Linked DNA regions of Pseudobacter ginsenosidimutans. The protein of the gene in region 2 interacts with the protein of the main gene of each other region in a pairwise test. Links are inferred from orthologs where the notes say so. Each region holds a gene or a part of one and is shown on either strand. Other genes may lie near its edges. The genes, in order: ligA and leuS.

Region 1 (3,315 bases), 430 kb from region 2 along the record:
ACAGAAGATGGTTTCAGACTTACATTCACCACCAGCTGATCAGCAATGTTCACATCCGCACTCTCATACCCCACACCACTGAACACCAGGATGTTGGTATTAGCCGGAATTGTAATGGAAAATGTTCCCTCGGAAGAGGTGGAGGTTCCGCCGGACCCACCCTTGGGTGTAACCGAAATGCCCGGAAGCGGGGCACCGTCTTTTTCATTCGTAACCTTACCGGTAATTGTTTTGTTTTGCGCCCATGTAGCAGAGGGTAGCGCCAGAAGCAGAGATAGGATCCCCACAAGCAGTCGATGTGGCATAAACAATCGTTCTTTTAGTTTTTGTTGAAATTGCGTACAATCTACACAATACAAAATGTGTAAATTGTACACAATTTAGTTTAATTTCTTATTCTTCCAAAAAAATCTTGTAGCTGAAAATCAGTGCTGAACCAACGCCGTTAAGGTTTGTAAACCAATTATGATACTACTGAAGTACTTCCAAGTTACTGAATTTTATGTTGACTGATTGTATCCGAAGCTGTTGAACTAATTTTGTTTACCTTATATTTTATATGTACTCCCCAGATCAAACAAAAGCATTGCAGCAGTTGACAGAGAGCCTGCTGAAGAAGGACGACAAGCATCCTGTGACCACCAAAGAGATCGACAATCTCCGTGATGTTCTAAAGTTCCATGAGCACCGGTACTATATTTTGAATGACCCGCTGGTGGCAGACCAGGAATACGATAAGCTTTTCAAATCGCTGGAAAAACTGGAACAGGCGCATCCGGAGCTGATCACTTCAGATTCTCCCACACAACGCGTGAGCAAGGGCCTCACCAAAGACTTCCCGCCTGCACCGCACCTGGTGCCGATGCTTTCCCTGGACAATTCATATAATGAAGAAGACCTGCGCGACTGGGATCGCCGCGTACGCGAACTGGCCAAATCGGAGAACATTGAATACTGTATCGAGCCAAAGTTCGACGGGGCCAGCATTTCACTGATCTACGAGAATGATCTGCTGCAACGCGGCGCCACCCGTGGCAATGGCGTTGCTGGTGACGACATCACTACCAATATCAAACAGATCCGCTCTGTGCCGCTCTCCGCAAAGTTTTCGGATTACGGTATCCAGCAGATCGAGATCAGGGGTGAAGTGCTGATCAATAAGAACAATTTCAAAAAATACAATGAACAACTGATAGAGCAGAACCTGCCGCCACTGGCCAATCCCCGCAACGCGGCTGCCGGTACACTTCGCATCAAAGACCCGAAGGAAGTAGGTAAACGAAATCTCGAAGCCTTCCTCTACCACGTCAGCTATTACACTACGCTGCCTGGTAAAACGCTCGATGAATCTTTGCACACTCATAGCGGCAACCTCAATATGCTGTGGAACCTGGGTTTCCGCAGTCCCATGAAAGAGAAAAAAGTATTTAAGGGGATCGAAGATGTGATAGCATATTGCCGCGAGTATGAGGCTCACCGTGATGATCTCCCTTATGAGATCGATGGAATGGTGATCAAAGTGAACAGTATCGATATGCAGGACCAGCTGGGTATGACCACGCACCACCCGCGCTGGGCCATCGCCTTCAAATTCAAAGCGCGCCAGGCTACCAGCAAGCTGCGTTCCGTTGAATACCAGGTAGGCCGCACCGGCAGTATCACGCCTGTGGCCAAGATCGATCCCGTAGCAATTGGTGGTGTTACCGTTAGTTCCGTGTCTTTGCACAATGAAGATGTGATCCGTGAGAAAGACATCATGCTGGGAGATACTGTGCTGGTGGAAAGGGCCGGAGATGTGATCCCTTATATCGTGAAACCTCTGGCAGAACTGAGAACGGGATCGGAAAAGAGGATCGAGTTCCCTACCAATTGCCCCGTATGCGGGGACCCGTTAGTAAAGCCCGTGGATGAAGCTGTATGGCGCTGCAACAATATTAACTGTGAGGCACAAGTGGTGGAACGCATCATTCACTTCACCAGTAAGGATGCCATGGATATCAGGGGACTTGGAGATGCCATTATCCGTAAATTCTATGAACTGAAATTCCTGCACGATGTTCCCGGCATTTATGAACTGCCATTTGCTCAAATCAGCGCCAGGGAAGGGTTTGGCGAGAAGAGTATCTCCAATTTACAAGCCGCTATCGAGGCCTCCAGGGCACAGCCATTGCATCGTCTGATCTATGCACTGGGTATCCGGCATGTGGGGGAAACAACGGCAAAAACACTTGCTAACGCCGTCAAATACCTGCCGGAGATGGCGGACCTCTCAATGGAAGACCTCCAGGCTTTGGAAGATATTGGTCCGAAAGTGGCCGGAAGCGTGTACCAGTTTTTCCACAATTGGGACAATTTGGAAATGCTGAAAAAGCTCGAAAGTCTCGGATTGCAATTGAAAAATGACAGGAGCAATCTAACGGCGGAGGGCAACCTGACGGGACTAACGTTCTTGTTCACGGGAACCTTGCCAACGCTGAAACGCAGTGAGGCTGAGGAGATGGTGGAAACTAACGGTGGTAAGATACTGGGGTCCGTTAGCTCCAAGCTCAGTTACCTGGTAGTGGGGGAAGACGCAGGATCCAAGCTGGAAAAGGCCAAAAAGATAGCAACTGTTAAGATTATCACAGAGGCGGAATTCCTGCAAATGGTTAACCGCTGATCGAATCTTATTATTGTTTTTTGATATTCGCAGCTCTTTTTTTGTAACTTTAGCCAAAAGGAAAAGGCGATGATAAAAAAACTTCCAAACGAGGTGTGGAAACCACTTCAGTTTCCGGGCTGGAAACACCTCCGTAAAAAGTATGCGCTGTCATCTCACGGTCGCATAGCCAGCTATACAGAAGACGTGGTTGAAGACGGAAAATTATTGCAGGGTTCTCTGACCACTGGTTACAGAACGCTCAATCTGCACCGTCCAGGCAACAATGGCACGTTGTACATACATCGTGAAATTGCACGGCTCTTCTTAAAAAAAGCTTCACTGAAAGCGAAGTATGTGATTCACGACAATCACAACAAGCTCGACAACAATGTGAAGAATCTGAGATGGGCTACACTTGAGCAAATGATCGAGCATCAGCAAAACAGTCCGGCGAAAATTGCCTACAAGAAAGTGCAGGCAAACCGCACAGAAGGACTGAAACTGAATGCCGGCCAGGTGAAAGCTATTAAGAAAACCCTTACCGACAAGAACCGGAAACTCACCATCAAAAAGCTCGCTGAGAAATACGGCGTCAGTGAAATGACGATGTATCGTATCAAGAGCGGTGAAAATTGGGGACGCATTAAAAACTAACCAGGTCCAACTGCATTACA
Region 2 (3,708 bases):
GCTTTGTTATACGCGTAACTATGGACCATTCCTCCCATGAATGCATATACGGGAGTACCGGCTGGTCCCCAGATATCGATGCCCAGGTGAACAGTTCGCGGCTCATCCCCGGGCTTTTCCGCTGCAAAAAGCGGGGTTTGATATACTTTCCTGTTTTCCCTGTATCCTCCGATCGCAAATCGGCAACCCGCCTGCTCCAGCTGCTGGTTGATCCAGCCTGCGAAACGGTTGGTATCTGCCAATACCTCATCGGAGAGTGAGCGGTTTTGCTCACTCAGGTCAAGGGTCAGCAGCTTTTCTCCGGGTTCCATCTTCACCACAGGGTGGAAAGTGGATTGGTATTTCCGGATAATATTGCTGAAAGGGGAATCCATGGTACTGAAAGATAACGCTATATCACCACATTCACCATCTTTCCTTTTACGAAGATGATCTTCTTGTGGGGCTTGCCTTCCAGCCATTTCTGAACAATATCATTGGCGAGCACTACCTGCTCTACTTCCTGTTGGGAAGCTTCCAGGCTGAGCACGAGGGTGGTCCTCAGTTTTCCGTTGATAGAGATCGGATATTCCTTGCTGGTTTCAACAAGGTATTTCTCTTCAGCAACAGGATAAGCTGCATCCAGCACAGAGCCGGCATTGCCGAGCAGGTGCCAGAGCTCTTCGCTCACGTGCGGTGCATATGGAGTGAGAAGAATGATCAGTTTTTCCAGCGCTTCCTTTTTGGTGCATTTGAGATCATTGAGCTCATTCACGCAAACCATGAAGGCGCTTACTGCGGTGTTGAAGCTCCAGCGTTCCGTATCTTCTTCGATCTTCTTAATGGCTTTGTGGATCACTTTCCATTCTGCGTCGGTGGCTTTATCGTTCGTCCAAACCTGTCCTTTTGTTTCATCATAGAACAGGCGCCAGAATTTTTTGAGGAAACGGTGAACACCTTCAATGCCCTTTACGTCCCAGGGTTTGGATGCTTCCAATGGTCCGAGGAACATTTCGTACATGCGGAATGTATCGGCGCCGTATTTGGCAACTACCTGATCGGGATTGCTTACGTTGAAGTATGATTTGCTCATCTTCTCGATGGCAGCGCCACAGATGTATTTGCCATCTTCGAGAATGAAACTGGCATCAGCAAAATCCGGCGTCCATTTTTTGAATGCTTCGATATCTAACTCCAATCCATCAACGATATTGATATCTACGTGCAGCGGATCTGCTTCATACTGATCTTTCAAACCAGCAGAAACAAATTGATTGGTATTGCGAACGCGGTAAACGAATTTGGATTCAGCCGTGATCTTGCCCTGGTTGATCAGCTTTTTGAATGGCTCATCAAAACCGAGGTACCCGAGATCATGCAACACTTTCACCCAGAGGCGGGAGTAAAGCAAATGCGCCACTGCGTGCTCTGAGCCACCAACGTACACGTCTACCTGTCCCCAGTAATCCAGCGCTTTGCGATCAGCAAATACTTCAGTATTGTGAGGATCTGTATAGCGAAGGAAATACCAGGCCGCACCTGCGTGGGTAGGCATGGTGTTGGTATCGTGTTTTTCAGAATCGGAGATATTCACCCAGGATGGGATATTGGCCAGGGGGCCCTCTCCGGTTCCGGAAGGCTTGAAATCATCACTGGGCGGGAGTTCCAGGGGAAGATCCTTCGGATCCATTGCGTAGGGAATGTCGTTCTTGAAAACGATGGGGAAGGGTTCGCCCCAGTAACGCTGACGGCTCCAGCCGGCATCGCGCATTTTGAAATTCACCTGGCTTTTACCAATACCGAGCTCTTCCACTTTTTTCAATACCACTTCAATGGCATCGCGCATAACCATTCCGTTCAGGAAATCGGAATTTCCGAGAATGGCATCCTTGGTAGGATTGGCTTCTTTGCCATCATAGGCATCGCCGATGATATTGGTAATGGGGATATCGAAATGAACGGCAAATTTATGATCGCGCTCGTCGCCGCAGGGAACGGCCATGATGGCTCCCGTTCCGTATCCGGCGAGCACATACTCGGAGATCCAGACAGGGATCTCGCGGCCATTGAAAGGATTGATGGCATAAGCGCCGGTGAAGCAGCCGGTGATCTTTTTCACTTCGGCCATGCGCTCCACTTCTGAGCGGCTTTGCACATACTGAAGATATTCGTCCACTGCCTGCTGGCGGTCTGCAGCAGTGATCTCTTTCACCATTTCATGCTCGGGAGCCACTACCATGAAGTCCACACCAAAGATGGTATCAGGTCTTGTAGTGAACACCGTCATATCGGTGACTGTATTCTTTTCGCTCTTCAGTTTGAAATTGATCTCAGCGCCATAGCTCTTACCGATCCAGTTGCGCTGGATCTCTTTCATGGAGTCAGAGAAATCTACCACTTCAAGCCCCTGCAACAATCTTTCTGCATATTCTGTGATGCGCAGGTTCCACTGGCGCATTTTCTTCTTGATAACGGGGAAGCCACCACGATAGCTGACACCATTGATCACTTCATCGTTGGCGAGTACGGTACCGAGTGCTTCGCACCAGTTCACATCCGTATATGCGAGGTAGGCGAGGCGGTACTGCATGAGGATCTCACGCTGCGCCAGTTCGTCCCATTTCTTCCACTCTTCAGCGGTGAAGGTCTTGCTGCCGTTGGGGGCCTCATATTTGTTATTGGGAAATGAATGGATGGCATTCCCTTCTTTTTCAAAAGAAGCGATGAGTACTTCCAGCTTTTCCGCTTTATTGGATCGGCGGTTGTAGAAGCTTTCGAACAACTGGAGGAAGATCCACTGCGTCCACTTGTAGTAGGACGGGTCGCAGGTGCGGACTTCACGGCTCCAGTCGTAGCCGAACCCGATATTGTCGAGCTGGCGGCGGAATGTTTCGATATTGGCCCCGGTGCTCACGGCGGGATGGATGCCGCGTTCGATGGCATATTGTTCGGCAGGCAGACCAAAGGCGTCGTAGCCCATTGGGTGGAGTACATTAAAACCTTTCAGTCTTTTGTAGCGGGCATAGATATCGCTGGCCACATAACCGAGCGGGTGCCCTACGTGAAGGCCTGCTCCGCTTGGATAAGGGAACATGTCCAGCACATAGGCTTTGGGTTTTGTACTGTTGTTACTGGTCTTGTATGCGCCGGAAGCGATCCACTGCGCCTGCCATTTCTTTTCAATATCTCTGAAATTGTATTCCATGCCTTGTCCGTTACAGAACGGAAATTTTTATGTTTTATACAAAAGTTGAGGAAACGTTAAAAGCCTTTACCCTCAGAATTTTTCCGGCTTTTCAATCGTTAGAGGGGCATCAAAAATACGGATAATCCTGTTTAAACGGCCCAAATCTGCTATTTTTGCTCCACTACTAACCCATCAAAAATTTTATTTCATGGCTCAAATCGGTAAGGCTTCGGCCAAGCGTTCCAAGCCGTCATATTTTATGGCGATCCTCGGGGTAACCATTGTACTTTTTTTAGTTGGCATCTTCGGATGGCTTCTGCTGAATGCCAAACGGTATACAGAAGAACTGCGGGAAGGAGTGAAAGTACAGATCTATCTCCGGAACAATGTAACGCCCACCGATATTGAAGGATTAAAGACTTACCTGGCTGCACAGCCCTATACCAAGAGCGTGGAGTACATCGATAAGGAAGCCGCCAAGAAGAAATGGATGACCGATGAAGGTCAGGATTTCTCTGCATTGCTTGACGAAAACCCGCTTC

The links.
Region 1: the proteins of leuS (region 2) and ligA interact in binary tests that used the Escherichia coli proteins (3 or more experiments, as listed by UniProt). The link is inferred for Pseudobacter ginsenosidimutans from one-to-one orthologs.

What each region holds. Positions count from the first base shown.
Region 1 is NZ_CP042431.1:1,958,683-1,961,997, reverse strand. What follows is about bases 123-3,109. They hold ligA (NAD-dependent DNA ligase LigA), read left to right. Parts: upstream 123-559; coding sequence 560-2,659; downstream 2,660-3,109. Other genes in these bases: FSB84_RS08060 (helix-turn-helix domain-containing protein), read left to right, coding at 2,753-3,109; FSB84_RS08070 (SusC/RagA family TonB-linked outer membrane protein), read right to left, coding at 123-305. In the rest of the region: more of FSB84_RS08070, read right to left, coding at 1-122; more of FSB84_RS08060, read left to right, coding at 3,110-3,295. UniProt on the Escherichia coli protein: DNA ligase that catalyzes the formation of phosphodiester linkages between 5'-phosphoryl and 3'-hydroxyl groups in double-stranded DNA using NAD as a coenzyme and as the energy source for the reaction.
Region 2 is NZ_CP042431.1:2,391,292-2,394,999, reverse strand. Bases 192-3,571 are described here. They hold leuS (leucine--tRNA ligase), read right to left. Parts: upstream 3,185-3,571; coding sequence 392-3,184; downstream 192-391. Other genes in these bases: FSB84_RS09825 (cell division protein FtsX), read left to right, coding at 3,375-3,571; FSB84_RS09835 (peptidoglycan DD-metalloendopeptidase family protein), read right to left, coding at 192-374. Outside these bases: more of FSB84_RS09835, read right to left, coding at 1-191; more of FSB84_RS09825, read left to right, coding at 3,572-3,708.